Regions from separate parts of the Pectobacterium carotovorum genome, predicted to be linked through region 1. Evidence: predicted binding sites of a transcription regulator. Region 1 holds the regulator's gene; each other region holds the start of a gene.
The links. The regulator CRP, encoded in region 1, controls carbon source genes, mostly activating them, when cyclic AMP is high. The targets are predictions, from matches to a motif close to ATGTGANNNNNNTCACAT.

Region 1 (11,023 bases):
CAGCGGCAGACGTGAGTTAACATCACGGTAGATATTGTGATGATAAGTCAGGTTACGACCCGTATCCGAATTGCTTGCACCGCTCAGACCCACTTTTTTAATGCCGTGGATGTAGTTGTAGGACACCGTGACGTTAGTTGACCCTTTCTTGATATCGACGGCCGATTCAAAAGTAGTGTCATTGTCTGGCGTGCCTTTACACTCAAAGTTTTTGGCAAAGATTTCATTGTGGTCAATCCAGACGTTCGGCGAGTTATCGATACGAATAGCATCGCCGTCTTGTGCACCGCCCGGCATATAGCCAAAGCGCATATTACGTACGACAACGTTGGATGAATTGATAATCCAGATACCGAAGTTGGCGGATGAGCCATTGGTGCCCTGAATGGTGATCCCTTTGGTAAACTCTTTGACTTCTACGCCGCGCGCGTCCTTACTCCACTGACCGCAGATATTTTTTTCGGCCGCTTTGATTAGCGAGTCTTCATTACCGTTATAGGTGATGATAAGCGGATACGCACCGCCTTTAACTTTCTTGCCTTTTGAATCCACTTTTGCGGCTTCAATGATATCCACAATTTCTTTCAGAGAACGTGCGGTCTTTTTTACGGCACCGGAAACTTCTCCACCATCCGTGGTGGCATAACCGCCCGTATTTGCGGCCATGGCTGGCTGAGCAGCGAACAGTAACAATCCGGCAGCTGCCGTAGGCAATAGGTATTTCATTATAACTGTCTCCTTGGAATATAATTTCATGGGCATTTATTGCTCCGTATGCCCGATGTAACAGGTATACCCGTTATTCTTCAAATTGCATGTACGTTGGCTACGTTCAGTCACCCGAATCACTTACTTGAGTAAGCTCATCGGGACTCCTTCTCTTGCCGCCTTCCTGAAATTCGAATTATTTAGGGTATACACATTTTTCAACAAAAATGAATCTCAATTTTGATGAAAAACCAAGGGGAGTGTGGTCAAAAAATAAGATCAGTTCAAGGGTGAAATGTTAAATGTATCATGGATGAAACATTTTGTAATACTGATGATTGAATAATTCGGGTTTTATAGGAAACACCATTCTTTTAAAAGAATAGAAAATCAGTAAGTTATTTTATTAACGGGCGAGAGTTTCATTCTGGTTTCTTGATTTATTGGTTTTTAGTTCGCGATTTTTCTGGCGATAATTGTTACAACTAACGTAAAGATTCATCCTAAGTCAAAATATACTATCACAGGTGTATTCAATATTTTTGCGTTATGAGTTAATTCTATATTGAATTTTAGTTTGTTAAAAAATAATTATTATTAATCGCTATATTATTAATTTTTATATAGTGTGCCTGTACACGATAGGAAAGAAAATAGACTTCACTGACCACACCTTATAGTGGAGGAATGATTATCAGCACGGAGCCTGTTGCTGTGAAGGTCGCACTGGCAATCTTGCCCAGGTTCCTTAAAAAATGAGCGAGCCCAAATCACTCGCTCACAGAGAACCCGGCGCAGAGTGAATGCGCCGGGTTTAATGCACTTATTTACAGTTAGCGGCTGTCAGTACTGCCAGGTTTTTACCTACGCCAGCGTAGCTTGCCAGTTTATCCTTCACGCACTGTGCGGATACTGGTGAGTAGCTATACGGGAGGGCAGGGAATTTGCCGGTGCTCTTCCAGTCATCCGCATTGATGTGTGGTGTGGATGGCTTACCCCAGGTGATGTTGTATTTAGAAAAATCAGATGGACTGGTAATGTTGTTGTTACGCAGTTCCCAGGTACCGAAGTTAGAGTCATCGTTACGTGCGGTCACTGGGTTGAGCGCATTTTCGAACCAGTTGCTTTCGATCAGTGCAATCCCTTTCTGACGAACGTTAAAGCCTGAACTTTTGATGCCATCATACAGGTTGTTGTACGCGTGAACCTGACCACCACGTTGCAGCGGCAGACGTGAGTTAACATCGCTGTAAATGTTGTGATGGTAAGTCAGGTTACGGCCCGTATCTGTGTTGCTTGAACCGCTCAGGCCCACTTTTTTCACGCCATGGATGTAGTTATATGACACCGTGACATTGGTTGAGGCTTTCTTGATATCGACAGCCGATTCAAAAGTGGTGTCGTTGTCTGGCGTACCGGCGCATTCGAAGTTCTTGGCGAAGATCTCGTTGTGATCGATCCAGACGTTCGGTGAGTTATCAATACGGATAGCATCGCCATCTTTTGCGCCACCCGGCATATAGCCGAAGCGCATGTTACGCACGACAACGTTGGAAGAGTTTACAATCCAGATACCGAAGTTAGCGGAAGAACCGTTGGTCCCGAGGATGGTGATGCCCTTGGTGAACTCTTTGATTTCCACACCGCGTGGATCTTTGCTCCACTGGCCGCAGATGTTAGCTTCGGCGGCTTTGATTAGCGCATCTTCATTACCGTTGTAGGTAATAACAAGCGGGTAGGCTCCACCTTTGACCGCTTTACCACTTGAGTCTTTTTTCGCAGCCTCAATGATATCGACGATCTCTTGCAGAGAACGCGCTGTCTTTTTCACTGCACCGGAAATGTCGCCGCCGTCCGTGGTGGCATAACCCCCCGTATTTGCCGCCATTGTAGGTTGGGCAGCAAGCAGCAACAGCCCAGCGGCTGCAGAAGGCAGTAGGTATTTCATTGTGTACTCTCCTTGACATAGATTTTTTTGGGTATTTATCACTACACACCCTGTGTAATAAAAAAGGCTGTTTCAACAAAAATGAAATTAAGGTTTGTCTATAAAGCCGAGATAAGTGTTAACAGAAAAAATAAACAATGCAAGATGGGGCGTTAAATATATTAGTTAAATAAAATGGGACAGCTTGGCGGATTTGTGTTTATTACTTTTAAATAGAAACTGATTTCTATTTAAATTATTTTAATTCAATTAGTTATATCTTTTAACTCGCGTTGTTTCAATATGGATTCTTTATTTTTTACCCATTTTTTATGTGGGATTTATTCACCTGACAGACAACTGTGATCGCCGTCAAAAGTTAAAAATAAACATCGATTATAAAAACAACCCATGGTCTTTTATGCCCGATGAAAAAAACGTAATTAATTCATAAGGAATTTTTGTTTATTATTTTTTTTGTTAAAAATGATTTCAAAGAAATCGTTTTCTATAGGAATGAATAATAAATATTACCTATTAATAAAGATGTTTATTACAGAAATAAATCATTTATGATCGATATAATTATTATCATGCTAATTTATTGCGTAGGGATGGCGAACCTTTTGTCTTTACTGATGACAAGGGCTGGGTGCCTGACACGAATTTCATGTATGTTAGTACGGCTTTCCTGACTAACTGTGCAATAACTATGCTGCTAATTATCGATAACTACGACTCCTTTACCTACAACCTTTACCAATACTTTTGTGAGCTTGGCGCGCAGGTTGTGGTGAAGCGTAATGATGAACTGACGCTGCGTGAGATTGAACAGCTTGCGCCTGAGCGATTGGTCATTTCACCGGGCCCTTGTACGCCGGATGAGGCGGGCATTTCACTGGCTGCAATCCGCCACTTCGCCGATAAATTGCCTATTCTGGGCGTGTGCCTTGGTCATCAGGCGATGGGGCAAGCGTTCGGCGCACGCGTGGTGCGGGCACGACAGGTCATGCATGGGAAAACGTCTGCGATTGCGCATAGCGACACGGGGGTTTTCACGGGGTTGGCTCAGCCGTTGACGGTTACCCGCTACCATTCACTCATTATTGATTCCGCCTCGTTACCTGATTGCTTTGAGATCACGGCCTGGAGCGAATCGGAAGGAAAACGTGACGAGATTATGGGAATCCGCCATCGCGTATTGCCGCTGGAGGGGGTGCAGTTTCACCCAGAGAGCATTCTCAGCCAGCAAGGTCATCAACTTTTGGATAATTTCCTTAAAATTTAGCCATATAGAGAGTTATTCTCTCCAATAACCGATTTAATATTGCCTGTGATTGATTTTTTATGCATATTTATTGACTATATTTTCATTCCGACATGATGGACAGCAGAGTGAGGCAGCAAATGGCAGCAGAGCAGAAAGCAGTGACACGGGATACTCACGATAAAGTGATTTTGCCAGTTTATGCACCCGCGAAGTTTGTACCCGTTAAAGGTAAAGGGAGCCGCGTCTGGGATCAGGACGGCCGCGAGTATATTGATTTCTCCGGTGGCATTGCGGTTACGGCACTGGGTCACTGCCATCCTGCGCTGGTGAACGCATTGCAGCAACAGGGTGAAAAGCTGTGGCACACCAGCAATATTTTCACCAACGAACCTGCGCTACGCCTCGCCAGTAAACTGATTGATGCCACTTTTGCCGATCGCGTGTTCTTTGTTAACTCCGGCGCTGAAGCTAACGAAGCGGCATTTAAGCTGGCACGTCACTATGCGGTTAAACGTCATAGCCCGTATAAAACCAAGATCATCGCCTTCTACAATGCATTCCATGGTCGGACGCTGTTCACCGTCTCGGTTGGCGGACAGCCTAAATATGCCGATGGCTTCGGGCCTAAGCCTGCGGATATTGTCCATGTTCCTTTCAACGATCTGGCTGCGGTCAAAGCAGTGATGGACGATCACACCTGCGCAGTCGTGCTGGAGCCGATTCAGGGCGAGGGCGGTATTACGCCTGCTACGCCTGAGTTTTTGCAAGGCGTTCGCGATCTGTGCGATCAGCATAAGGCGCTGCTGGTGTTTGATGAAGTGCAGAGCGGGATGGGGCGTACTGGCAAACTATTCAGCTACATGCACTACGGTATTACGCCGGATATCCTCACCACCGCTAAAGCGCTGGGTGGCGGCTTCCCGATTAGCGCGATGCTGACGACGGAAGAGATCGCTTCTGTGATGACGGTTGGGGTACACGGCACCACCTATGGCGGTAACCCGCTTGCCTGTGCGGTGGCGGAAGCCGCGCTGGATATCATTAACACACCGGAAGTGCTGTCAGGCGTGGCGAATCGGCACGATCGCTTTGTTAGTGAACTGGAGAAAATCAACCAGCAGTACGGCGTATTCGAGCAGGTTCGCGGTATGGGGCTCCTGCTGGGGGCAGAACTGAAACCGCAGTGGCATGGCCGCGCAGGCGAGTTTCTGGCTGCTGCAACGGCTCAGGGTCTGATGGTGCTGATGGCTGGGCCGAACGTAATTCGCTTTGTGCCGTCTTTGATCATTGATGAAGACGATATTGTGCAGGGGATGGATAAGTTCGCCAAAGCCGTCGCGCAGGTCGTTAACGCAGCAAACTGAGTGGCGTTCTTAAAAGCGCAGCGATAAAAAAACGTAGGGAACGTTTTTCAACGTCGCTTGCGACGGCCCGAAGGGTGGCGAGCAGGAAGCTCGCCATAAAAAAAAGCGTGAGGCCGAGGCTTCACGCTTTTTTATTGGTAGGGTACAGCGACAGGGATTTAGCGAGTGCCGTAAACGACAATCGTTTTACCGTGCGCAGAGATCAGGTTCTGGTCTTCTAACATTTTCAGAATGCGACCCACGGTTTCACGCGAGCAGCCAACGATTTGCCCAATTTCCTGACGGGTAATTTTTATTTGCATGCCATCTGGATGCGTCATGGCATCAGGTTGTTTGGCCAGGTTGAGTAGAGTTTGAGCAATACGGCCGGTCACATCAAGGAAGGCGAGGTTGCCGACTTTCTCTGAGGTAACCTGGAGTCTGCTTGCCATTTGCGCAGACAGACGCATGAGGATATCTGGGTTAACCTGGATGAGCTGGCGGAATTTTTTATAGGAAATTTCAGCCACTTCACAGGCGGTTTTTGCCCGAACCCAGGCGCTGCGTTCCTGACCTTCTTCAAACAGGCCGAGCTCGCCGATAAAATCGCCCTGATTGAGGTAGGAAAGAATCATTTCCTTGCCTTCTTCATCTTTGATTAGCACTGCGACAGAGCCTTTCACGATGTAGTAAAGCGTTTCTGCTTTTTCACCTTGGTGAATCAGCGTGCTCTTCGATGGATACTTATGGATATGACAATGGGAAAGGAACCATTCGAGAGTTGGGTCTGTTTGCGGTTTGCCGAGAACCATTCGCTATCATCCTCTGTTGTAATTCACTGCGCAAATTACAGGGGTCAGAGTTCCCTGTACGGCGTGTTTAACTGCTAAAAAAATAAAATTCAGTCTAGGCAGAATGACGTCAGGGAATATACTGGAACCACTGTACCCTTGATTTTCCGGTTGCTGCCTTGCCGCATCGTAAACGTGGCTGGGTATATCTGGCCACGCAATCATCTTCTTCGTTTCTGGGTTTGTCCAGAAAAGGTCTATTCTATTTTCGTTTTAACACAGCTTTAAGGACGTGTCTTGTGTTGTCTCGCTTCAGCATGACAAAGCTCTGATTAACGCTGGTTTTTGTACAGTAACGGTATAAATTTTCAAAAAATTTTTAGTGGAGAGGCACCATGCAGGCACGGGTAAAATGGGTTGAAGGCTTAACGTTTTTGGGCGAATCCGCGTCAGGGCACCAGATCTTGATGGACGGTAATTCCGGTGATAAAGCGCCCAGTCCGATGGAGATGGTGTTGATGTCTGTGGGGGGATGCAGCGCGATTGATGTCGTGTCGATTCTGCAAAAAGGCCGCAACGATGTGGCGGACTGTGAAGTGAAGTTGACGTCAGAGCGCCGGTCTGAAGCGCCGCGTTTATTTACCCATATCAATCTGCATTTTATCGTGACGGGAAAAGGGCTGACCGACAAAGCCGTTGAGCGAGCTGTCGCACTATCAGCGGAAAAATACTGCTCTGTGGCACTGATGCTAGGCAAAGCCGTTGAGGTAACGCACAGCCACGAAATTAGAGTGCTGGAATAATCCCTTTCTCTGAGCACTCATTCTGGTCACTTAAGCCTGTTATTAGGGGAAACACAGGGGGAGATTCCCGTCGGGAGGCCTCACCCCTGTGGTCGCCCCGTATATCTTGATGCTTATTCGATGGTTTTCCCTTCAATTAACCGCTGCACCAGCGGTGCCATGATGAGCTCCATCGCCAGCCCCATTTTCCCGCCGGGAACGACCAGCGTGTTGATGTGGGAGATAAACGATCCCTGCAACATGGCGAGCAGATAGGGATAATCAATATTATCCAACCCCTGAAAGTGAATGACGACGAAGCTTTCATCCAGCGAGGGAATCGACTTGGCAGCAAACGGGTTGGAGGTGTCCACGGTGGGCACGCGCTGGAAGTTGATGTGCGTACGAGAGAACTGCGGAGTGATGTAGGTGATGTAGTCTTCCATTGAGCGGACGACGGAATCCATGACCGCTTCACGCGAGTGACCGCGTTCATTGACGTCACGAATCAGCTTTTGGATCCATTCCAGGTTGACGATCGGCACCACGCCGACGAGCAAATCTACATGCTGTGCCACGTCGTTTTGGTCGGTGACCACGCCACCGTGCAGCCCTTCATAAAACAGGATGTCGGTGGGTTCCGGCATCGGCTCCCACGGCGTGAATGTCCCGGGAACCTGATTATAGGGAATCGCTTCATCGTAAGTATGAAGGTATTTACGCGTCTGACCGCGGCCGTGCAGGCCATATTCGATAAACGACTGCTCCAGCAGACTGAAATCATTCGCTTCTGGGCCGAAGTAGCTGATGTGGCGCCCTAAATCACGCGCTTTGCGAATGGCCATATCCATTTCCGGGCGGGTATAGCGGTGAAAGCTGTCTCCTTCCAACTGGGCGGCGCGCAGGTCAAGCTGTTGAAAAATCTTACGGAAGGCCAGGCTGGTTGTCGTTGTTCCCGCCCCACTGGAGCCGGTAACCGCAATAATCGGATGCTGATGTGACATAAGGCGCGTAACTCCGTGATCGCGATGCCCGCGTAGACCGAAGGCCTGCGCACATCCTAAAAAAAGACGTAATTGTCATCATTGTTAGCATGTTTGGCGCGTTCTTTCACGCCTTTCGGCGTGTTCAATAAGGGGCATGTCCTCCGGAATTGAGCTGGTTACGCGGCATGATATTGAGGGTTTCATGTAACTCAGACCACACCAACACCACCTCACCAGATTGGAGTTGGCCGCGAATATCTTCCACTTTCTGCGCCAGCGACCGCTCCTGTTCGCCGTAATCGGTGCCTTCCCGCAGGACGAAAGATTCGATGATGTTATCCAGCGTTTCTGGATCGAGCTGTTGCCAGGGAATAATCACGCTATGTTTCCTGAATAAAAAGTTCCTGAATAAAAGGATTCCTGAGTAAGAAGGGCTCCTGAAGAAGAATCGGTGGCGTGGTCCAAAAATGGGCTAAGCCAGTTGGGAATGCGCTGTTCCAGCCACATTTCCGGTTTCAGCAACGTTCCGCCGACGAAGCCAACATGCCCGCCATGTTCCGTTAGCTGATACTCAATATTAGACGGTAACTGCGACAGATCGGGAATCACCTCTGACGTCATGAAAGGATCGTCCTTCGCATGGATGATGAGCAGCGGTGTGCGAATCTGAGGCAACAGCGGCAGAGCGCTACAGCGTTGATAGTAGTCGGCGGCATCGCGGAAGCCGTGGATACGTGAAGTTATGACGTCATCAAACTCTCGCAGCTGGCGAATTCGCTTCAGCTGCGGCAGTTGAATCGGCAGCGTGTCCGGGTAGGCTGCCAGCTTGCGGCCGGCGTTTTGCTTCAGCAGGCGCAGCAGGTAATGCTGATAGACACGGGAGAAACCTTGTTCCATCCGACGGCTACAGGGTTCGAGCATCAATGGCGCAGACACAATGACGGCAGCGGACAGGGAGCAGGCTTCGCCCTGCTGGGCGAGCAGGTAGGCCAGCATGTTGCCGCCGAGAGACACGCCGATGGCGGCGGTAGGGGCCCCGCCCAACGTCTCCCGCATCCAGTGCAGAAAATAGCTGGCATCGCTGGTTTCGCCGGAATGATAAATGCGCTTCATCCGGTTGGGCTTACCGCTGCATCCGCGAAAATGCATGATGACGGCCAGCCAGCCGCGCTGTTTACAGGCATGCAGCAGGCCGTGGGCATAGGGGCTATGAAAGCTGCCTTCCAGCCCGTGAAACAGCACCACGCGCGGTTTGTGTCGCGCCTGCTCGGGCGCTTCGCTCCACGCCAGATCGACGAAATCACCGTCCGGTAACTCAAGCGGCTGCCAGACTGGCGAAAACTGCGCGTGACGGCGAATCAGACGCGGCAATAGCGTTTGCAGATGCGGGTTATGGGCGCCGCTCAGCGGACGAAACTGGTCATACATAAAGGATATAGAAATCTTGTTGTCGGCTCTTGTACGATCAATATCACACTGTTAGCTTCAATGCTGCCAGTTGGTACGATATTTGGGTCAGGAGCGCCCACAAATAATGGAACTGAGTTTATTTCTGTCGATGTTAGGCTTTTTGTGGGTGGCGGCCATCACGCCGGGGCCGAATAATATGCTGTTGACCACCTCGGGCGCGAATTTTGGCTTTATGCGTTCACTGTGGCTGATGGTTGGCATCATGCTGGGGATGCAGAGCATTTTGCTGCTGGTGGCATTCGGTGTCGGTGGTTTGATTCTGATTTACCCTTCGCTGCACTTTATCCTGAAAGTTCTCGGTAGCGCCTATCTGCTCTGGCTGGCGTGGAAAATCGCCACGGCGGCTTACGAACGGCTGGAAACGTCCGTTGCGCCGCCCCAGCCGATCCGGCTTTATCAAGGGTGGTTGCTGCAATTTCTGAACCCGAAAGCGTGGCTCATGGCGCTGGGGGCAGTTGCCAGCTTTAGCCTGGCGGGGGAAGGCTATAACCAGTCTGTGATCGCGATAAGCATCGGGATTGTGCTCGTCAATGTGGTGTCTGGCGTCATCTGGCTCGGATTCGGCACGATGATTGGGCGGCTGCTGCGCAGTAAAAAAGCGTGGATTATCTTTAATGTGTCAATGGGCCTGCTGACCGCCGCCTGCGTGCTGCTGATTTGGCATTAAGGCTTCGTTGATAACGTCGCGAGCGGTTTTCCGCTCGCGACTCTTTTCAGGCAACCAATATTAAAGCGAATCGCTCTGCATCATCTGCTCTAGCTGTTCCTGCGCATCTAGCCAGGACAGCTCCGTTTCTTCCAGCTCGATTTTGACTTTGGTTTGCTGTTGCAGGCAGTCGGTGAGTTCGGCCTTGCGGCTGATGTCATAGATTGCGCTGTCCGCCAGTCGGGCTTCAAGCGCTGCCAGCGTTTCTCCCAGCTTTTCCATCTGCTGTTCAAGCTTGGTGATTTGTTTACGCAGCGGCTGGGTTTGCGTTCTCAACTCAGCTTCACGACGTTTCTGATCTTTTCTGCCCTGTGCGCTGTTGGCTGCATTCTCTTTTGGCGCTTCAGTCGCCGCATTTTCCTGACGTTGCAGGCCGACCAGCCACTGTTGGTAGTCTTCCAAATCGCCATCGAACGGTTCTACTTTCTGGTCGTGTACCAGATAAAGATCGTCGGTGGTCGAACGGATCAGATGTCGATCGTGCGAAACGACAACCAGCGCGCCTTCAAAATCGATTAACGCTTCGGTCAATGCCTGACGCATATCCAGATCGAGGTGGTTGGTCGGTTCGTCGAGCAGCAGGAGATTCGGACGCTGCCAGACGATCAGCGCCAGCACCAGACGGGCTTTTTCGCCGCCGGAGAAGCGTTCGGTAATCTCCGTGACCTTATCGCCCTGAAAACCAAAGCCGCCGAGGTAGTCGCGCAGCTGCTGTTCCGTTTCCCGCTCTGCCAGACGCACCAGATGTTGCAAGGGAGACTCGTCCGCACGCAGAAACTCTAACTGGTGCTGGGCGAAGTAACCGAGCTTCACGCCTTTCGCCAGCCCGATTTCCCCTTGCCGCGGGGCAAGCGTGCCGGCAAGCAGTTTGATCAGCGTGGATTTACCCGCGCCGTTATGGCCGAGCAGCCCGATGCGGGAACCCGGTACTAAATTGAGTTTAATCGATTCCAGAATCAGCTTGTCGCCATAGCCTGCGCTGACCTTTTCCATCTTCATTAATGGATTGGGCAGCGATTCCGGGGCGCGAAAGCTGAAGC
Region 2 (11,023 bases), on a different contig from region 1:
GCGGTGCAGACCGTCATGCATGATGACCGCGACTTCATAGGCGAATGCTGGATCGTAGGAGATACAGTTCGGGATAGTCAGAGACTGAATGTGGCTGTGACCATCTTCGTGCTGCAGACCTTCGCCGTTCAGCGTTGTACGACCTGAAGTACCACCGATCAGGAAGCCACGCGCCTGTTGGTCACCCGCTGCCCAGCACAGGTCGCCGATACGTTGGAAACCGAACATGGAGTAGTAGATGTAGAACGGGATCATCGGCAGGTTGTTGGTGCTGTAAGACGTTGCCGCTGCCAGCCAGGATGAACCTGCGCCCAGTTCGTTAATACCTTCCTGCAGAATCTGACCTTTCTGGTCTTCTTTGTAGTAAGCAACCTGCTCACGGTCCTGCGGGGTGTACTGCTGGCCTTTCGGGCTATAAATACCGATCTGGCGGAACAGGCCTTCCATACCGAAGGTACGCGCTTCGTCAGCGATGATTGGAACCAGACGATCTTTGATAGATTGGTTCTTCAACATCACGTTCAGGGCACGAACAAATGCGATAGTGGTAGATATTTCTTTGTTCTGCTCTTCCAGCAGGGTGCTGAAATCTTCCAGCGTTGGCAGGTCCAGCTTCTCGTCAAAGTTCGGCTGACGAGACGGCAGGTAGCCACCCAGCGCCTGACGACGCTCGTGCAGGTATTTGTATTCTTCAGACTCTTTATCGAAAGTGATGTATGGCAGTTTTTCGATATCGGCATCAGACACTGGCACGTTGAAGCGGTCACGGAAGTAACGCACGCCATCCATGTTAACTTTCTTAACCTGGTGAGCGATGTTCTTACCTTCAGCCGCGTCGCCCATACCATAACCTTTAATGGTATGCGCCAGAATAACGGTTGGTTTGCCTTTGGTGTCCTGCGCTTTTTTCAGTGCAGCGTAGACTTTCTTAGGATCGTGACCACCACGGTTCAGTGACCAAATCTGATCGTCGCTCCAGTCTTTAACCAGTTCTGCCGTCTCCGGGTATTTACCGAAGAAGTGCTCACGCACATAGGCACCGTTTTTGGATTTGAAGGTCTGGTAGTCACCGTCAACGGTTTCTTCCATCAGTTGGATCAGTTTACCGCTGGTGTCTTTACGCAGCAGTTCGTCCCAACGGTCGCCCCACATGACTTTGATCACATCCCAGCCAGCGCCGCTGAAGATACCTTCCAGCTCGTTGATGATCTTACCATTACCGGTAACTGGGCCATCAAGACGTTGCAGGTTACAGTTGATGACGAACACCAGATTGTCCAGTTTTTCACGGGTCGCGATAGTGATCGCACCCTTGGATTCTGGTTCGTCCATTTCACCGTCGCCCAGGAAGGCATAAACGGTTTGCTTAGAGGTATCTTTCAGGCCACGGTTTTCCAGATACTTCAGGAATTTAGCCTGGTAGATAGCACCAATCGGGCCCAGACCCATAGAGACGGTCGGGAACTGCCAGAAGTCCGGCATCAGTTTCGGGTGCGGGTAAGAAGACAGACCGTTACCGTGAACTTCCTGACGGAAGTTGTTCATCTGGTCTTCGGTCAGACGGCCTTCAAGGAAGGCACGAGCGTAAACGCCCGGAGAAATGTGGCCCTGGAAGTAGACCAGGTCGCCGCCGTCCTGCGCAGTGCGAGCACGGAAGAAGTGGTTAAAACACACTTCATAGAAAGTGGCGGAAGACTGGAAAGAAGCCATGTGGCCACCCAGATCCAGATCTTTTTTCGAAGCACGCAGTACTGTCATGATCGCGTTCCAGCGGATTGCTGAGCGAATACGACGTTCCAGATCCAGATTACCAGGGTACTCCGGCTCGTCTTCCACTGCGATGGTGTTGATGTATTGACGTGCAGCCGTACCAGCAGCAACGCTGACACCGCCTTTACGTGCTTCACTCAGAACCTGATCAATCAGGAACTGGGCGCGTTCAACACCCTCTTCACGGATGACCGATTCGATCGCCTGCAGCCAGTCGCGGGTTTCGATCGGATCCACGTCATTATTTAAACGATCTGACATGGTTATTCCTTATCTTCTCTAATAAGTTGGTTTGTTGGAGCCTGTCTTCCTGCATTCTGGCTTAGATTTGGCCATAAGCAAAACGCATGAAGACAGGCTCATCGTCGTGATTACCGCATTCAGAGCACCAAAATATAGGTGCTCAGTCCTTGCGTTGCTGGAGCCGACGCAGCGATCTCTCGCGCCGACTATGTTCCCGGTTAAGATCCAGCAATACTTCCTCAATAAACGCCAGATGACGGTGTGATGCTTCGCGCGCCTTCTCCGGCTCACGGGCAACAATCGCCTCAAAAATGCTGGCGCGATGAATGCTCACCTGAGCCAACACTTCACGGCTCAAATAAAGCAATTCAAAATTCTGCCTCACGTTCTGTTCGAGCATCGGCCCCATACAGCGCACCAAATGCAGTAAAACCACATTATGCGTGGCTTCTGTTACAGCAACCTGATACTGCATAACGGCTTCTGACTCGGCGTTCAGATCGCCCGCTTCCCTCGCCTTCTCAATCACGGCATGGCAATCCCGGATACGCTGAAGATCCGATTCTGTGCCACGCAGTGCAGCGTAGTAGGCAGCAATGCCTTCCAGCGCATGACGCGTTTCCAGAAGATCGAACTGTGATTCGGGATGTGTGCTCAGTAATTCTGCCAGCGGATCGCTGACGCTTTGCCATAGATTGGCTTGAACGAAGGTACCACCACCCTGACGGCGCAAAAGGAGACCTTTGGCTTCCAGGCGTTGAATGGCTTCTCTCAGAGAAGGGCGGGAAACATCGAACTGTTTTGCCAGTTCGCGCTCCGGTGGGAGCTTCTCGCCGGGGCGCAAGGTTCCCTCAAGTATCAGAAACTCCAACTGCTGCTCAATCACATCTGACAGTTTGGGCTGACGGATCTTGCTGTATGCCATAGTGAATTCTTCTCTGCGAATGGCGCGGAGTCAATTGGTAATACCAATTTCAAAAACGTGACGCTAAAGTAACAAAGTATTCACCTTCTGTCCATAAGGACCTTGAGCTAAATCACCAATCCCACCAGATTTTAACAAATGCACGAGAAACATGCGGCAAAGTGATAGCCCGCCTGTGGTATTACCATTAATCCCCTCTGTCTATATTTTAACTTTTTTGAAACGTGAAGCAGGCATTGCTGAACCGTTTAAATGCGCAAATAGTGAATTTTAATTCATAAAATGAGAATTTTTACTCACCAAGAAAAAGGAGATTCCCCACCCATCCTCATCATGGTCAACACCGTTTTTACAGCAGGGATAAAGAGATAATAAAAGGGAGTAAACCCAAAGAGGTACCCCCCTCTCACATCCCTCTCCGATCTTCTCCTGCTCAGGGGCTTAATCAAGGAAAGGTAAAAATTTTGATGTAGCGATAGTTTTTAATTATCAGACTATAAGAAATCAGTGCAATCTTGAGCACTTACCACTATTCTCTGGCAAACGGTAGGTGTTTTCTTATTTTAAGAAATACCACTCCGTAAAAATAAAATTACATAAACGTACAGTCACTAATACGCGTGTTCGTTCACACCGTGTTTTTTACTTGCACTGGCAGAGGGTTAAATTTGATGGATAATCAACAAACGGACGGCACGCTAAAGCGTGGTTTGAAAAACCGTCATATTCAGTTGATTGCCTTGGGTGGCGCGGTAGGTACTGGCCTCTTTCTTGGTATTGCGCAAACAATCAAAATGGCTGGGCCATCAGTCCTGCTAGGCTATGCGATTGGCGGGCTGATCGCGTTTCTCATTATGCGCCAGTTGGGCGAGATGGTGGTTGAAGAGCCGGTAGCCGGATCGTTCAGCCACTTTGCTTATAAATACTGGGGCGATTTCGCTGGATTTGCATCAGGATGGAACTACTGGGTGCTGTATGTTCTGGTCGCGATGGCCGAGCTCAGCGCCGTGGGAATTTACGTCCAGTACTGGTGGCCAGACATTCCGACCTGGGTGTCCGCTGCCGTGTTCTTCCTGCTGATTAACGCCATCAATCTGGCAAACGTCAAAGTCTACGGTGAGATGGAGTTCTGGTTTGCCATCATCAAAGTCGCCGCGATTATTGGCATGATCGTCTTCGGCGGCTGGCTGCTGCTCAGCGGCACGGGCGGTCCGGAAGCCACCGTGACTAACCTGTGGGCGCAGGGCGGGTTCTTCCCGAACGGCGTGCTCGGCCTGGTGATGGCGATGGCCGTTATCATGTTCTCATTTGGCGGGCTGGAACTGGTGGGGATTACCGCCGCAGAAGCGGATGACCCAGAGAAAAGCATTCCACGCGCGACCAATCAGGTTATCTACCGCATCCTGATTTTCTACATCGGCTCGCTCGCTATCCTGCTGTCACTTTACCCGTGGGGCAAGGTTGTAGAAGGCGGTAGCCCGTTCGTCATGATCTTCCATGAACTGAACAGCAACGTCGTGGCGACGGTGCTGAACATCGTGGTACTGACCGCAGCGCTGTCCGTTTACAACAGCTGTGTATACTGCAACAGCCGCATGCTGTTCGGTCTGGCAAAACAGGGGAATGGGCCGAAAGTGCTGGAAACCGTCGATGGCCGTGGCGTTCCGGTTGTCGCTATCGGTATCTCCGCGCTGGCGACCGCGCTGTGCGTGCTGATCAACTACCTCATTCCAGGTAAAGCCTTCGAGCTGTTGATGGCGCTGGTCGTGTCCGCGCTTGTGATTAACTGGGCGATGATCAGTCTGGCGCACCTGAAGTTCCGTGCGCAAAAAGACAAAGAAGGTGCGGTGACCAAGTTTAAGGCGCTGTTTTACCCGCTGGGTAACTACCTCTGCCTGCTGTTCCTGGCCGGTATACTGGTCATCATGTTCCTGACGCCGGGCATTCAGATTTCCGTTCTGCTGATTCCAGTCTGGCTGGTGATTCTGGGCGTGGGCTACTTTATCAAAAAGAAAAACCAGGCGAATTAAGTCGTTACAGCGTTCACCCCGTCCTTTTCCATGGCCGACTATGTCGGCCATTTTCATATTTGCAATCTCCATCACACTTTGCCCCTCCCGACCCATTTGTCCATTTTTGCAACCGATTTCATACGCTCTTTTATCCCTATCGAGGGGAATAATCGTGTTTACACGTTAAGCACAGGAGTCGTATTCATGAAGAACAACGCACTGTCCGTTAAAGAAAAGATTGGCTACGGAATGGGAGACGCAGGATGCAACATGATCGGCGGGGCCATCATGCTATTTCTGAGCTATTTCTACACTGATATCTATGGGCTTTCGCCTGCTTTAGTCGGCACTCTGCTACTCTCCATTCGCGTCGTCGATGCCGTCACGGATCCGATTATGGGCGCGATCGCCGATCGCACTCAAAGCCGCTGGGGTCGCTTTCGGCCCTATCTGCTTTGGGTCTGCGTGCCCTATGTTTTGTTCAGCGTACTCATGTTTACCACACCGGACTGGAGCTACAACGGCAAGGTCATCTACGCTTTTGTCACCTATTTCCTGATGTCGCTGACGTACACCGCCATTAACATCCCTTACTGCTCGCTTGGCGGTGTGATCACTGCGGACCCACACGAGCGGGTGTCCTGTCAGTCATACCGCTTCATTATGGTCGGTATCGCCACGCTCATTCTCTCCTCGACACTGCTGCCGATGGCCGAATGGTTCGGCGGTGAAGACAAAGCGCGCGGCTACCAAATGTCGATGGGCGTGATGGCGATCATTGCCCTCTTCATGTTTCTGTTTTGCTTTGCCACCGTTCAGGAGCGGATTAAGCCCGCCATCCCCACCAACGATGCACTGAAAGCAGACTTGCGAGACGTTTGGAAAAACGACCAATGGCCGCGCATTCTGCTGTTAACCCTGTGCAACGTCTGTCCTGGATTTATTCGCATGGCGGCTACAATGTATTACGTCACCTGGGTGATGGGAAAGTCCGCCTCATTCGCCAGCCTGTTTATCAGCCTCGGCGTGGTCGGCATGATGTTCGGCAGTGCATTGGCTAAGCCCCTGACTGACCGTTTCTGCAAGCTGAAAGTGTTTTTCTGGGTCAACATCGCACTGGCGATCTTCTCCAGCGCCTTCTATTTCTTCAACCCTCACCTGACCAGCTTTATTCTGGTGATGTACTTCCTGCTGAATGTCATGCACCAGATTCCTTCCCCGCTCCACTGGTCGCTGATGGCCGATGTAGACGACTACGGCGAGTGGAAAACCGGCAAGCGAATCACTGGGATCAGCTTCTCAGGCAATCTGTTCTTCCTGAAAGTCGGGCTGGCAATCGCTGGGGCGATGGTCGGCTTCCTGCTGTCCTACTATGGTTATGATGCCAACGCCACGCAGCAAAATGCAGCGGCAATGAACGGCATCATTATGTTGTTCACCATCATTCCCGGCGTTGGCTATTTGATCACCGCAGGCGTTGTACGTTTGCTGAAGGTTGATCGCCAGCTCATGCAGCAAATACAAATCGATCTGGAAAAACGCCGTAATAACTATCGGGAACTGAGCAATAGCCACGACAGTCAATCACTCAACGTAAAAAGAGGAGGAAAGAATGATGAACCCACATCAATGGCCTAACCCACTGATTGAACAACGGGCAGACCCTTTCATTCTTCGTCACACGGACGGACAGCACTATTTTATTGCCTCGGTGCCCGAATACGATCGGCTCGAAATTCGCCGTGCCAGTTCGCTGGAGGCATTTCCCCACGCCACTCCAGTGACGATCTGGCACAAGCATGAACATGGCCCTTTAAGCGCGTTAATTTGGGCACCGGAACTGCATGTGATTAATGGCAAATGGTATGTCTATTTCGCCGCCGCGCCGACAGAAGCCATCAAAGACGGTTTATTCCAGCACCGCATGTTTGCGTTGGAATGTGCAGACAGCGACCCGCTAAAAGGCAGCTGGATTGAAAGAGGCCGGATTTATACGCAATTCGATACCTTCTCGCTGGATGCCACCCACTTTGAACATCGGGGGAAACGCTACTACCTGTGGGCGCAAAAGGATCCCGCGATTGCGGGCAACTCGAATTTGTATCTGGCAGAAATGGAAAATCCCTGGACGCTGAAAGGCACGCCCGTCATGTTGAGCAAGCCAGAACTGCCGTGGGAAGTGATAGGTTTTAAAGTCAACGAAGGTCCCGCGGTCATTAAGCACGGCGAGCGTCTCTTTATCACCTATTCCGCCAGCGCCACCGATGAGAATTACTGTATCGGTCTACTGTGGGCGAATGCGGACGACAATCTATTGAACCCAACAAGCTGGCATAAATCTCAGCAGCCGGTCTTTACCACCCATCGGGCAAACCGACAGTTCGGGCCGGGCCATAATAGCTTCACCCAGACAGAAACGGGCGAGGACGTTCTGGTTTACCATGCCCGCAATTACACAGAGATTGAAGGCGATCCGCTGTATGACCCTAATCGCCATACGCGGATTAAAACCTTCACTTGGGATCGTGACGGCATGCCCGTGTTCGGCGAACCGCCCGCAGACAGGCAATAAACGAGAAACAGGTGCGTTGGAAAATCACACCAACGCACCGTATATCGTCAGAATTGCGACCACAACCACCAGCACCAGCGTCACCTTTTTAGCCAGCGTCACGGCAGCTTTAGGTGTCTCTACAGGCTCAATGTGGGGTTCACGCGCGAGAGAAAATTGGGCCAACTGCGTTAACACCCAATACTGCGAACTGCGAAAATCCCCCAACGAGGCGAACCAGGCGGGCAGTGCCTTTTCGCCGTGCCCCAGTAAAGCGTAAGCGGCACCGGCCAAACGCGCCGGAATCCAGTCAAGCCAATGCAGCAAGCTATCAACACCAGATTGCGCGCGCTCCAGCGGAGTATGGTGGCGAGCAAGCCAGGTCTGTCTGGCGCGTAAAAACGCATATCCCATCAGTGCAATCGGCCCGTATGGCCCGGCTGCGATGAACCAGAATAACGGGGCTAAATAAAATCGGAAATTGATCCACAGCAGCGCGTTTTGCAGTTCTTTCAACTGCTCGCTTTCGCCTGTGCCAACGGGCAAACCGTGAATCAACGCCAGTTCTGCCGCCATTTCCCGACTGGCATCCGCCTCACCGCGCTGCGCGGCCTGCAAATAACGCCGATAGTGCTGACGAATTTCACCCGCGCCAATGCACATCAGGCTGATAACAATCCACAACAGAAGAGAAATCAGGCCGAACAGAATGCCGCTGGTGAGCCATAGCAGCCCCGCCACGATACCCATGCTGCACAACGTCAGGAACAGCGTTTGAAATAAAGACGGGGATGAAACGTGCCGGAACACGGCTTCAAGCCGATGATCGATCTGCCAGTGCTCCCCCTGTTTGAACAAGCGCTCCCAGGCCAACGTAAGCAACAGTGTAAACAGCGTCATTAATCTAGGCTCCCTTTGTTCTCTGTCCAGTTTTCTTGTAGCTGACGATGATAGCCGTCCCAGTCAAATGCCGGACCGGGATCGGTTTTGCGGCCCGGAGCGATGTCGCTGTGTCCGGTAATACGCGATAGCGTGATGGGGTAGGCCCGCATTAGTAGGTGTGTAATGGCGACCAAAGAGTGATATTGCTCCATGGTAAAAGGCAGCGTATCCGTCCCTTCCAACTCAATGCCAATAGAGAAATCGTTACAGCGTTCGCGACCTTCAAACACCGACACACCGGCATGCCAGGCGCGCTGATCGAACGACACATACTGTATGATTTGTCCGTCACGGCGAATCAGGCAGTGTGCCGCAACGCGTAAATGGGAAATATCGGCAAAATAGGGATGCGCGGTGGGATCCAACGTCGCTGTAAACAGTTGATCAATATAGGGGCCGCCAAACTCGCCGGGCGGCAAACTGATATTGTGGATCACCAGCAAGGAAGGCACCTCATTATTCGGGCGGCCATCATAATGCGGTGAAGGCGTGTGTGTAATGTCGGATAACCAGCCATTTTCCAAAAGCATCGGCGATAACCTCGCATCGTGTCGTTTGCCGGCTGAATCAGGCGTAAAAATAATTTCAGGAGTAAAAACAATGTCTGATGTAAAAATAATGTCTGATGTAAAAACAATTGTAGCCAAAAGGTCCTTGTATCCAAGATACCATGTTTCGCGCCATCCTATCTATCCAACCGGATATCAATAGGTTTTACCGTTCGTTTTGTGATATTCCCGCCGCTTTCCTGTCCGCCCCCCGCTCCCAACATCCCTTTCGTCAGGTGAAATCTCTAACACTACAATGTGATTAAAATCACATTACAAATGTAATAGCACAATAAAAGGCAATCGTTTTCGTGCATTGTGTCTATTTTTACTTAAAATGCATGACAAAATTATCTTCTGATTTTTTTAGATATTACCAAAACTTATTCCGCGGTCTTACGCACGACGTAAATGACGTCTAACACTATGGTACTTAAGATGAAAAAAACTTTCGCCGCAGGCACCCTGCTCGCACTGTCATGCTCAATGCCTGCCCTTGCCGACAGCAATAAAGCCGAATACCTCTCCGACTGGTGGCATCAGAGCATTAACGTCGTCGGCAGCGCCCACACGCGTTTTGGACCACAGCTGAACAGCACGACCTATCTGGAATACGAAGCGTTTGCACGTAAAGACTGGTTCGATTTCTACGGCTACGCCGATGCGCCGAAGTTTTTTGGTGGCGATCCCGATAGCCGCGGTATTTGGGACAAAGGCTCTCCGCTGTTTGTCGAGATCGAACCACGCTTCTCCATTGATAAACTGACGGGAGCTGACCTGAGCTTTGGTCCGTTTAAAGAGTGGTACATCGCCAATAACGTGATTTACGATATGGGTCGCAACAGCGGTTCGCGCCAGAGCACCTGGTACATGGGCTTAGGTACCGATATTGATACCGGCACCGACCTGGCTCTGTCACTGAACGGCTATGCCAAATACCAATGGCAAAACTACGGTGCCGCTAACGAAAACGAGTGGGATGGTTACCGCGTAAAAGTGAAATACTCTTACCCACTGGGTTCTCTGCTCGGCGGCAACGTCTCGTATATCAGCTTCACCAATTTCGATTTTGGTTCAGAGCTGCGTGATAAATCGAATACAAGCCGTTCCAACAACTCCATCGCCTCCAGCCATATTCTGGCGTTGGGCTACGACCACTGGCACTACTCTTTCGTCGCACGTTATTTCCACAACGGCGGCCAATGGGCTGATGGCGCAGAACTCAATTTCGGCAAAGGTCCGTTTGAAGTGAAATCTACTGGCTGGGGATACTACCTGGTCGTCGGTTACAACTTCTAAAATCACCGTCCCTTTCCGGCGACCAGCAATGTCCGCCGGAAAATAACAGTAACAGTTTGAATTGTAATAATTATTCATTCTGGATGTCCTGATATAAACAAGGTAGCATAGACCTCCGAATCCCCCTTCGGAGTTTTGTCATGTCAACGCGTCGCTACAGTCAGGAACAACGCCAACAAGCCTTGCTTGCTCGTATTGCACAAGATATCCCCGCCAGCGTGCAACTGGCATTGCGTGAAGATTTAGGTGGCATCGTCGATGCTAATCAAGACATTACCGCGCTTTTGTTACCCGACAACGAGATCGTCAGCGCACGCATTATCACGCGTGAAGCGGGTATTTTCTGCGGTGCGCGCTGGCTTGAGGAAGTCTTTTCTCAATTGGGCGATACGACAACCATTACCTGGCACGTCGCCGATGGCGACACCATCGTCCCCAACCAAACGCTGTGTGACATTACGGGGCCGGCCAAACAGCTTCTGACTGGCGAACGCACGGCGCTGAATTTCCTGCAAACGCTGTCTGGCGTCGCAACGGAAGTCAGCCGCTATGTCGCGGTATTGCAGGGAACGCGCACTCGGCTGCTGGATACACGTAAGACGCTGCCGGGACTGCGCACCGCACTGAAATACGCCGTATCATGCGGTGGCGGAGACAACCACCGGCTCGGCCTATCCGATGCTTTCCTGATCAAGGAAAACCATATCATCGCCGCTGGCTCAATCAAAAATGC
Region 3 (11,023 bases), on a different contig from region 1:
CCTATAACGGGAAGCTGTACGGCGTGCCGAAAGCCGTTGAAACCACCGTACTGGTCTACAACAAAGATCTGATGCCACAGCCGCCGGAAAAATTCGACGACCTGTTCACCTTCTCCAAACAGCAGCGTGCAGAAGGCCGTTACGGTCTGCTGGCGAAATTTGACGAAATTTATTACGCCTATGGCGTCATCGCCGGAATGGGCGGCTACATTTTCGGACAGAACAGCAACGGTTCACCGAACGTAAAAGACATCGGTCTGGATAAACAAGCCACCATCGATGCGGTGAACTACATCAAGAAATTCTATGCCGATGGCCTGTTCCCACCGGGCATCGTCGGTGAAACCGGCGCTAACGCCATTGACTCCCTGTTTACCGAGAAAAAGGCCGCTGCCGTCATTACCGGTCCGTGGGCGTTCCAACCGTACAAGAACGCCGGCGTAAACTATGGCGTGGCGCCACTGCCGCTGCTGCCAAACGGTGAGCATCCACGTTCCCTGCTGGGCGTGAAAGGCTACAGCATTTCCACCTACTCCAAAAACAAAGAACTGGCGCAGAAATTTATTGAGTTCATCAATCAACCTGAATACGCCAAAGTTCGCTTCCAACTGACCGGTGAAATCCCACCGATCGCCGCGCTGATTGACGATCCGCTGATTAAGGACGACGAAAAATCCCGCGCTGTCGCGATCCAATCCGGCTATGCCGTCCCTATGCCAAGCGTACCAGAAATGCAGGAAGTCTGGACGCCAGCTAACAGCGCGCTGCAACTGAGCGTGACCGGCAAGCAGGACACCAAAGCGGCGCTGGAATCCGCCGTGAAAGTCATAAAAATGCAGATCGAAGCTAACCACAGTAACCAGTAATCCCCTGCTCCACCGTGGGTCAACATGGGTTTCCTCGTTTATCCCCAAATACATTTCGGGGAGTGGGGATACTCATGTTTTTAAGAAAATGGAGGTAGATGTGACCGTCAACGCCAGCGGCCTTGCGCCACAAGAGAGAGGGCGTCGCCATGCCAGAACAGCGGTATTGTTGGCGCTCGTCCCCGGCCTTGGGCAGATTTATAACCGCCAGATCGTCAAAGGCGCGTTTTTCTTTATCGTCATGGTCTGCTTTATCAGCGTATTCCATGATTTCCTGCGAGACGGCGCGTGGGGGCTGATTACGCTGGGCACCGAACTGCCGCGCGATCACTCCATTTTTCTGCTGGCAAAAGGCATTATCAGCCTGATCGTCGCTGCCTTTGGCATCGGCGTTTACTATTGCAGCCTGCGCGATGCCTATGTGTGCGGCACCAGACGCGATAAAGGCCTGCCGCTGAACAGCGTGAAGAAGCAATATCAGATGCTGCTGAGCGAAGGCTTCCCTTATCTGATGATCACGCCCGGTTTTATCCTGCTGGTATTTGTCGTGGTTTTCCCGATTATTTTCGGTTTTTCCATCGCCTTTACCAATTACGACCTCTACCACACGCCGCCGGCCAAACTGGTCGACTGGGTCGGGATGAAGAACTTTATCAACATCTTCCGGCTCGATCTCTGGCGCTCGACGTTCTTTGACGTGCTGCAATGGACGGTCATTTGGACGCTGATTGCGACCACGCTTCAGTGCGCCGTGGGCATCCTGCTGGCGATTTTGGTGAACCAGAAAGGCCTGCGTTTCAAACCGCTCATCCGCACCATTCTGATTCTGCCGTGGGCAGTACCGGGTTTCGTTACCATTCTGGTCTTCGCGGGGATGTTTAACGAAACGTTTGGCGTGATTAATAACGGCATTCTGGCCGCGCTGGGGATTGAACCCAAGGCGTGGATGACCGATCCATTCTGGACCAAGACCGCGCTGATTTTGATGCAAACGTGGTTAGGTTTCCCGTTTGTATTCGCTATGACGACCGGCGTCTTGCAGGCGATTCCTGACGACTTGTACGAAGCCGCGACGATTGACGGAGCCAGCAGTTGGTACAAGTTGACCACCATCACGCTGCCGCTGGTGCTCTACTCCATTGCGCCGATCATCATCACGCAATACACGTTCAACTTTAATAACTTCAACATCATCTATCTGTTCAACAACGGGGGACCGGCGGTAATCGGTTCTAACGCAGGCGGGACGGATATTCTGGTGTCCTGGATTTATAAGCTGACCATGTCTTCTTCCCAATATGCGATCGCAGCCAGCATCACCATTCTGCTGTCGATCTTTGTCGTGGGAATCGCGCTGTGGCAGTTCCGCGCCACCAATTCCTTTAAACAAGACAACATGGCATAGGAAAGCGCGCAGATGAAAAAACACAGCGTTAAACGCCAGAATTTTATCAAACTTGGCCTGACCTACCTGCTGCTGACGATAGTCGCCGTCATCATTATTTATCCACTGATCTGGACGGTAGGCGCGTCGTTGAATCCCGGCAGCAGCCTGCTCAACACGTCAATCATCCCAGATAACTTCTCCTTCATTCACTATGAAGAGCTTTTTAACGGCCAGATTGACTACGCCGCCTGGTACTGGAACTCGATGAAAATCAGCTTCCTGACCATGATTCTGACGCTCGTCAGCGTCAGTTTCACCGCGTATTCATTCTCTCGCTTCCGCTTTCGCGGCCGCCAGAACGGGCTGATGCTGTTTCTGCTGTTGCAGATGATCCCGCAGTTCTCCGCGCTGATTGCCATCTTCGTGCTGGCGCAGATGCTGGGGCTGGTGAACAGCCATATTGCTCTGGTGCTGGTTTACGTCGGCGGCATGATCCCGATGAACACCTATCTGATGAAAGGCTATTTGGATGCCATTCCCAAAGATCTGGATGAGTCCGCGCGTATGGACGGCGCAGGCAACTTCCGCATCTTTATCGAGATCATTATGCCGCTGTCCAAGCCGATCATCGCGGTGATTGCCCTGTTCTCATTTACCGGCCCGCTGGGCGACTTCATTCTCTCCAGCACCATCCTGCGTACGCCGGATCAGTACACGCTACCCATCGGGCTTTACAACCTGGTCGCGCAGAAAATGGGAGCCAGCTACACCACCTACGCCGCTGGAGCCGTGCTGATCGCGGTACCGGTCGCCATTCTTTATCTTTCATTACAAAAGTACTTTGTCTCCGGCCTGACGTCAGGCGGAACCAAAGGGTAATTACTCAACATCTGTACATACTCCAGGAACGTAAAATGAAAATGAAAAAACGCGTACTGATGGCTGCCATGCTCGCAACTGGCCTGCTGACCGTCTCCCTGCCGCAAGCCCTGTATGCAGCTGAGAATGTGACAATCAATAAGTTGACGAACGTCCCTGCCGACTTCATTAAAGGCGCGGATATTTCCATGCTGAACGAGGTGGAAAAGCACGGCGGAAAATTTTATGACGAGCACGGCAAACAGAAAGACGCCATGCTGATTCTGAAAGAGAACGGGATTAACTATATTCGCCTGCGTATCTGGAACGATCCGAAAGATGCAGCGGGCAACGCCTACGGTGGCGGTAACAACGATCTGGCCACGACGCTGGCACTGGCGAAACGCGCCAAAGCGAACGGCATGAAAGTGCTGCTGGATTTCCACTACAGCGATTTCTGGACCGATCCGGCCCACCAAAACAAACCCAAAGCCTGGTCTGGCCTAAACATGGCACAGCTCACAACGGCCATACATGACTACACCAAAGCCACAATTAGCGAATTCCAGAAAGCGGGCGTCATGCCGGATATGGTGCAGATCGGTAACGAACTGAACGGCGGAATGCTGTGGCCGGAAGGAAAAAGCTGGGGTCAGGGCGGTGGTGAATTCGATCGCCTCGCGGCGCTGCTGAACGCAGGTATTCAGGGCGTTAAGGACGTACAGGGCGCGAATAACGTCAAGATCATGCTGCATCTGGCAGAAGGCACCAAAAACGATACCTTCATCTGGTGGTTCGATGAAATCGTCAAGCGCAATGTCCCGTTCGATGTCATCGGTGCCTCGTTCTACACCTACTGGAACGGCCCCATCAGCGCGTTGCAGTACAACATGAACGATGTGACCAAACGCTACAATAAAGACATCATCGTGGTTGAGGCCGCCTATGCTTATACGCTGGAAAACTGCGATAACGCGGAAAACAGCTTCCAGCAAAAAGAGCTGGATGCAGGTGGTTATCCGGCTTCCGTTCAGGGTCAGGCCAACTACCTGCACGATCTGATGCAAAGCATCATCAATGTCCCTAATCAGCGCGGCAAAGGCATCTTCTATTGGGAGCCCATCTGGCTGCCTACCCCCGGCGCAACCTGGGCTACGAAAGCTGGCATGAAATACAACAACGACGAATGGAAAGAAGGCAACGCGCGGGAAAATCAGGCGCTGTTCGACTGCAAAGGCAACGTCCTGCCTTCCATCAAAGCGTTTAAGTAAGCCGTAAACCGTATTCAAAGCGTGACAATCCGTTTACTGAACAAGAGCGGCGATAATGGGATAGAAGAGTAAAGCGTTTGCGCCATGGACAAAAACGTCAGGAACGTTTTTGAACGTCGCTTGCGACGGCCCTGAAAGGGTGAATCTCAGGGATGAGATTCATATCCGCGCAACTCGAGCGTACAGGGATGTATTCACAGCGTCTTTACGATCTACCCATCATCGCCGTGTAAGCACATTGTCAGCTATCTCGAACACGCAAACCGTATTCAACGCGTTGACAACCCGTTTAGGAGAGAACGATGTTCAAATTCCCCCCATTAAGCAGCAAAGTCCCTGTTCTGCTACACGGTGCTGACTATAATCCTGACCAATGGCTGGACAACCCAGAGGTTCTGGAAAAAGACATTGAAATGATGAAGCAGACCCAGTGCAACGTCATGTCCGTGGGTATTTTCAGCTGGTCCGGGCTTGAACCGGAAGAAGACCGCTACGAATTTAGCTGGCTGGATAACATCCTCGACACGCTGTATGCCAACGGTATCTTCGTTTTTCTGGCAACGCCCAGCGGTGCGCGCCCAGCCTGGCTGTCGCAAAAATACCCTGACGTGCTGCGCGTGGGTAGCAACCGCGTACGCGCGCTGCACGGCGGTCGCCACAATCACTGCCTGAGTTCGCCGAACTATCGCGAAAAAGTGAAACAAATCAACACCCAGCTGGCAAAACGTTATTCGCATCATCCTGCGGTGATCGGCTGGCATATTTCCAACGAATACGGCGGCGAGTGCCACTGCGATACCTGTCGCAGCACCTTCCAGAACTGGCTGAAAGCCCGCTACGGCACGATAGGCGAGCTGAATAAAGCGTGGTGGAGCACCTTCTGGAGCCACACCTACACCGACTGGTCACAGTTAGAACCGCCTTCGCCTATCGGTGAAGTCTCTATTCACGGCCTGAATCTGGACTGGAAACGCTTTAACACCTCACAGGTCAGCGATTTCTGTGCCGCAGAAATTGCCCCGCTCAAAGCCGAAAATCCGTCTCTGCCAACGACGACGAACTTCATGGAATATTTCTATGATTACGACTACTGGCAGTTGGCGAAGGTGATCGACTTCATTTCCTGGGACAGCTACCCGCTGTGGCATAACGCGGAAGATGACTGCACGCTGGGTGCCTATACCGCGATGTATCACGACCTGATGCGTACGCTGAAAGGCGGAAAACCCTTCTACCTGATGGAGTCCACGCCGAGCCTGACCAACTGGCAGCCGATCAGCAAGCTGAAAAAGCCGGGAATGCATATTCTGTCTTCACTTCAGGCTGTCGCGCACGGTTCAGACTCCGTGCAGTATTTCCAGTGGCGTAAGAGCCGCGGTTCCGTCGAGAAATTCCACGGTGCCGTGGTCGATCATGTCGGGCATATTGATACCCGCGTCGGGCGTGAAGTACAGGAGCTGGGTGACATACTCAACAAACTCGCTCCCGTGGCAGGCAGCCGGATTGACGCCAAGGTCGCCATCATTTTCGACTGGGAAAGCCGCTGGGCGATGGATAACGCCCAAGGGCCGCGCAACGCGGGGCTGTTCTATGAAAAAACCGTCACCGAACATTATCGTACGTTCTGGGAACAGGGCGTGGCGGTGGACATTATCAACGCCGATGTCGATCTCAGCGGCTATCAGCTTGTGATTGCACCGATGCTCTACATGGTACGCGATGGCTTTGCCGAACGCGTCGATGCATTCGTCAAACAGGGCGGCCGCTTCGTCACCACCTACTGGTCTGGCGTCGTTAACGAAACCGATCTGTGCCATCTGAACGGTTTCCCTGGGCCGCTTCGTCCTATCATGGGCATTTGGGCGGAAGAAATCGACGGCCTGTACGATCATGAAAGCAACAGCATCAGCGGCCTGAGCGGTAACGAGCAACGTCTGGTCGGTCCGTATCAGGTCACGCACCTGTGCGAGCTGATTCACCTTGAGGGTGCGCGAGCGCTGGCGACCTATGACAGCGATTTCTATGCCGGACGCCCCGCCGTTACGGTCAATGATTACGGCAAAGGCCAGGCTTATTACATCGCCTCACGCAACGACCTCGCCTTCCAGCGTGATTTCTTCACCACGCTGATACAGGCGCTGGATTTACCGCGTGCGCTACCGACCGACCTGCCTTACGGGATTGTCGCTCATCGTCGCGATGACGGGGAAAGTGAGTTTATCTTCGTACAGAACTACACGGCAACGGCGCAGCAGGTCACGCTGCCTGCCGCCTACGAAGAAATGACCACCGGCAGCACGCTTTCAGGGTCTATCGATCTGTCAGGCTACGGCTGTCGGATCCTGCGCCGCGCGTTGCAGTAACTACGCCTGCTTGCCGGTTAAGCATCACGGGACTGAGACGGTCACGGTGATAGGTGTTCCTACGAAACCTCATCACCGTGTTTCGCCTAACAGTAATCCTACGTGAACCGCATTATCATACGCACGCTGATAAACAAACGAAGAGGTGACTACGATGGGCAAGATTCACAATTTTCGGAAATTGTTCGCGTCAATGTTGGGTAAGCAAATTACCGAAATTGAAATCGCTTCACCGCTAGATAAAGAGAATTTGCAGCAGTTAGTGAACGCCTTTGGCGGCAAAGAAAATATCGTCAGTCTGGATGCCTGCATCACCCGCCTGCGGGTTGAGGTTCACAGCCTGCGACTGGTCAACAGCGACAGCCTGCAAAAACTGGGGGCTATCGGTGTGATCATCGTCGGTCATCAGGTACAGGCTATTTTCGGCACCCAGTCGGATAACCTGCGCCGCGAACTGGCCGCCTGGTTTGAGGATGATGGCGCAGAAGCACACTAAGAGTGTTACGACGCTCAACGGTTTTTGCCGTTATCCGGCGTAAAAAATTATGCTGAGGTGATAGCGGGCTTAGGATGAGCCGCATGGACGCGGCGAAAGCTTGCGCCACGTCCGACAAAAACGTCAGAGACGTTTTTGAACAGCACTCGTGCTGGCCCGAAGGGCGAGCCCCGTTTATGGGGCGAGTAAACGTGTCGCAAGCGGTCCGTTAAGCCAGATATCGACGAAGGCACCGCTTTAGCGGCATAATTCCCGCCAAAAATCCGGGGTTCATAGGGGGCTGGCGTAGCCCCCTATGTCGGGCGCGCGCTACGACGTAGCATAAAAATGGCGGCATTATCGCGCACGAAACCATCTTCACGTCCGCATAAAAATCACCATTTCGAAAGTATCAATTTCCTAATAACGACTCGCACGGTTCAGCAACTCAATATCTTCTGCCGGCAGCACCAGCCGCGTTGCGCTCGCCAGTTCAGCGACCTGCTCCAGCGATGTCGCACTGGCGATCGGGGCGGTAATACTCGGACGGGCGATCAACCAGGCCAGCGCAACCTGCGACGGCGTTGTCTGATGTGCATTCGCCACGCTATCCAGCGCTTCCAAAATGGTGCGGCCACGCTCGTTGAGGTATTTCTCCACTACGCCCTGTCCGCGCGCACTTTTCGATGCATCCTTCGGCTGACGATACTTGCCTGACAAGAACCCGCTCGCCAGAGAATAATAGCTAATGACCCCGATCCCTTGTTCGCGCACCAGCGGTTCCAGCGCGGCTTCATAGCCCTGCCGATCGTACAAGTTGTATTCCGGTTGCAGCGTTTCATAACGTGCCAGATGGTTGGCTTTACTGATTTTCAGCGCCTCAGCCAGACGTGTCGCGCTGTAGTTAGACGCGCCAATCGCGCGCACTTTGCCCTCTTTAATCAGCGCATCAAACGTGGCCAGCGTTTCTTCCAGTGGCGTATCTTTGTCGTCCGTGTGTGCCTGATAGAGATCGATATAGTCCGTTTGCAAACGCTGTAATGAAGCCTCGACCGCCTGACGAATATAGCGAGGAGACAGCCCTTTCTTGCCGTCCCCCAAGTCCATCCCCACTTTGGTGGCGATAATAACCTTGTCACGCTGGCCGCTTTTCTTCAACCAGTTGCCGATGATCGTTTCAGATTCACCGCCCTGATTACCGGGTGCCCAGCGCGAATAAACATCAGCGGTATCAATGAAATTCAGCCGATGTGCCAGCAGCGCATCCAGCAGGCTGAATGATGTCGGCTGGTCAACCGTCCAGCCAAAGACATTACCGCCGAACGAGAAAGGTGGAACCACGATCCCAGAACGTCCAAGCTCACGTGTGGTATTTGATACTGACATAATCACTCTCCTTTTGAATCATGCAAAAACATCATAAAAATACTCGCCAACCTGCAACCTAAAGCAGGGCAATGCCACTTTTCGTTTGGGATAAGAATAATGAATGACCAGAAAAGTGCGAATAACGAGACGTAGCATTTAGTTTAGATAAAATCCCAAGGTATAATTGTTTTTTTGCGGTCTTCCTCTCATTTTTAATGCACGCGTTACATAAAATGACGTGGAAAATTTGGCCTGCCTCATATTTGGAGCACACATGTCCCTGTCCCATATCGCGCAATTTATTCTGGCGCTGGTTGTTGTTACGGCGCTGGCGCTGCTTGTCTGCCGCGATCGTAAAAGCATTCGTATTCGTTTTATTATTCAGCTACTCGTCATCGAAATTCTGCTCGCTTACTTCTTCCTGTACTCAAACGTTGGGTTAGGTGTCGTCAAAGGGTTCGCAGCGGTATTCGACAAATTACTCGGATTTGCAGGCCAAGGGACGGACTTCGTATTCGGTGATATGGTGAATAGTGAGAAGAACCTGATTTCCTTCTTCTTCAAAGTGCTCTGCCCTATCGTCTTCATTTCCGCGCTGATCGGTATCCTGCAACACATTAGAGTGCTGCCGATCATCATCCGCGCCATTGGTACGCTCCTGTCCAAAGTAAACGGCATGGGCAAACTGGAATCCTTTAACGCAGTCAGTTCACTGATTCTCGGCCAGTCCGAAAACTTCATTGCCTATAAAGATATTCTGGGCAAGATGTCTGAAAAGCGCATGTACACCATGTCCGCTACCGCCATGTCGACCGTGTCGATGTCTATCGTCGGTGCGTACATGTCTATGCTGGATGCCAAATTCGTCGTTGCTGCGCTGATTCTGAACATGTTCAGTACCTTCATCGTGCTGTCGCTGATTAACCCCTACAAAGTCGGTGAAGAGCCGGAATTGCAGTTGGGTAATCTGCATGAAAATCAGAGCTTCTTTGAAATGCTGGGCGAATACATTCTGGCGGGCTTTAAAGTTGCCGTTATCGTTGCAGCTATGCTGATCGGTTTCATTGCACTGATTGCCGCAGTCAACGCCATTTTCAGCGCCATTTTTGGCATCAGCTTCCAGGAAGTCCTCGGCTACGCGTTCTACCCGTTCGCTTGGATCATGGGCATCCCCTCTAACGAAGCCCTGCAGGTTGGTAGCATCATGGCAACCAAACTGGTTTCTAACGAATTTGTCGCAATGCTGGAACTGCAAAAAGTGGCAGGCGAACTGTCTCCACGCAGCGTGGGCATTCTGTCTGTGTTCCTGGTGTCCTTCGCCAACTTCTCGTCCATCGGGATTATTGCTGGCGCGATTAAAGGCCTGAACGAGCAACAGGGCAACGTGGTTTCCCGTTTCGGTCTGAAACTGGTTTACGGTTCCACGCTGGTGAGCATCCTTTCCGCCGCTATCGCCGGTCTGGTGCTGTAACCCTTCATCGTGTTATAGAATTTCTATCCCTATCCGGCAGCCTCGCGCTGCCGGATTTTTTTTCCCTACAAACCCTGACATATCTTCCATATTTCCTTCATTTTTGTCCGGCATCTCCTGTTTAAACTAGTAAAATAAGGCCATGGTCCCATAACCTGCTTGCTAAAGTGACAACGCACGCACGTGCAGCTTGAAGTATGACGGGTACACCGTGCTTCCCGCGCAACCTGGAGAGAGTAATCCATCACTATGAATGCCAAACGTATCCGAGGCCTGCTGATACTTGCCGCCGTCATCGCTATTGCCGTGCTAATCTGGCGCCACTTTACCCAGACGCCCCCTGCCGCCCCCGGCACGAGTGAACAGCACGCCGCCCGTACGTCACATTCGGGAAACAGCAGCAGTGGCGGTGGACGCCGAGCGGCCATGCGCACGCTGGCCCCCGTGCAGGCTGCGCTGACGCAATCCGCTTCCGTCCCCTACTATCTGTCCGGTTTAGGTACCGTCACCGCAGCCAATACCGTCACGCTGCGCAGCCGGGTGAACGGCGAACTGATGGCACTACACTTTCAGGAAGGGCAACAGGTTAAAGCTGGTGATCTGCTGGCGGAAATCGACCCGCGGCCTTTTCAGGTAGAACTCACGCAGGCACAGGGGCAGTTGGCAAAAGATCGGGCCGTGCTGGCTAATGCTCAACAGGATTTAGCGCGCTACCAGCAGTTGGTGAAAACCAACCTGATTTCTCGTCAGGAGCTGGATGCCCAGACCGCCGCCGTTCGTCAGGCGGAAGGCACGCTAAAAGCCGATGAAGGTGCCGTAGCCAGCGCACAGCTCCAGTTGGATTACAGCAAGATCACCGCGCCAATCAGCGGCCGGATCGGCTTAAAGCAGGTCGATGTCGGGAATTACATCACCAGCGGCGACACCAATGGCATTGTCGTGATTACGCAGACCTACCCGATTG

Region 2: a site for CRP is predicted at 9,248-9,265, ahead of R9X49_RS16100 (nucleoside-specific channel-forming protein Tsx). Genes of this name have one in related genera too.
Region 3: a site for CRP is predicted at 8,781-8,798, ahead of R9X49_RS11550 (NupC/NupG family nucleoside CNT transporter). Genes of this name have one in related genera too.

What each region holds. Positions count from the first base shown of each region.
Region 1 is NZ_JAXAFK010000005.1:225,401-236,423, forward strand. It holds gene pelB (pectate lyase PelB) at 1-726, opposite strand, end outside; gene pelA (pectate lyase PelA) at 1,532-2,656, opposite strand; gene R9X49_RS19360 (aminodeoxychorismate synthase component II) at 3,348-3,923, shown strand; gene argD (bifunctional acetylornithine/succinyldiaminopimelate transaminase) at 4,043-5,269, shown strand; gene crp (cAMP-activated global transcriptional regulator CRP) at 5,428-6,060, opposite strand; gene R9X49_RS19375 (OsmC family protein) at 6,435-6,842, shown strand; gene R9X49_RS19380 (phosphoribulokinase) at 6,956-7,825, opposite strand; gene R9X49_RS19385 (YheU family protein) at 7,950-8,186, opposite strand; gene R9X49_RS19390 (hydrolase) at 8,183-9,235, opposite strand; gene R9X49_RS19395 (LysE family translocator) at 9,342-9,944, shown strand; gene R9X49_RS19400 (ABC transporter ATP-binding protein) at 10,005-11,023, opposite strand, start outside.
Region 2 is NZ_JAXAFK010000003.1:304,579-315,601, forward strand. It holds gene aceE (pyruvate dehydrogenase (acetyl-transferring), homodimeric type) at 1-2,031, opposite strand, end outside; gene pdhR (pyruvate dehydrogenase complex transcriptional repressor PdhR) at 2,174-2,938, opposite strand; gene R9X49_RS16075 (amino acid permease) at 3,610-4,968, shown strand; gene R9X49_RS16080 (MFS transporter) at 5,155-6,588, shown strand; gene R9X49_RS16085 (family 43 glycosylhydrolase) at 6,566-7,522, shown strand; gene ampE (beta-lactamase regulator AmpE) at 7,547-8,401, opposite strand; gene ampD (1,6-anhydro-N-acetylmuramyl-L-alanine amidase AmpD) at 8,401-8,973, opposite strand; gene R9X49_RS16100 (nucleoside-specific channel-forming protein Tsx) at 9,430-10,290, shown strand; gene nadC (carboxylating nicotinate-nucleotide diphosphorylase) at 10,431-11,023, shown strand, end outside.
Region 3 is NZ_JAXAFK010000001.1:2,563,199-2,574,221, forward strand. It holds gene R9X49_RS11515 (extracellular solute-binding protein) at 1-866, shown strand, start outside; gene R9X49_RS11520 (carbohydrate ABC transporter permease) at 955-2,271, shown strand; gene R9X49_RS11525 (sugar ABC transporter permease) at 2,284-3,132, shown strand; gene R9X49_RS11530 (arabinogalactan endo-beta-1,4-galactanase) at 3,168-4,382, shown strand; gene R9X49_RS11535 (beta-galactosidase) at 4,685-6,745, shown strand; gene R9X49_RS11540 (glucose PTS transporter subunit EIIB) at 6,900-7,241, shown strand; gene R9X49_RS11545 (aldo/keto reductase) at 7,641-8,606, opposite strand; gene R9X49_RS11550 (NupC/NupG family nucleoside CNT transporter) at 8,869-10,059, shown strand; gene R9X49_RS11555 (MdtA/MuxA family multidrug efflux RND transporter periplasmic adaptor subunit) at 10,309-11,023, shown strand, end outside.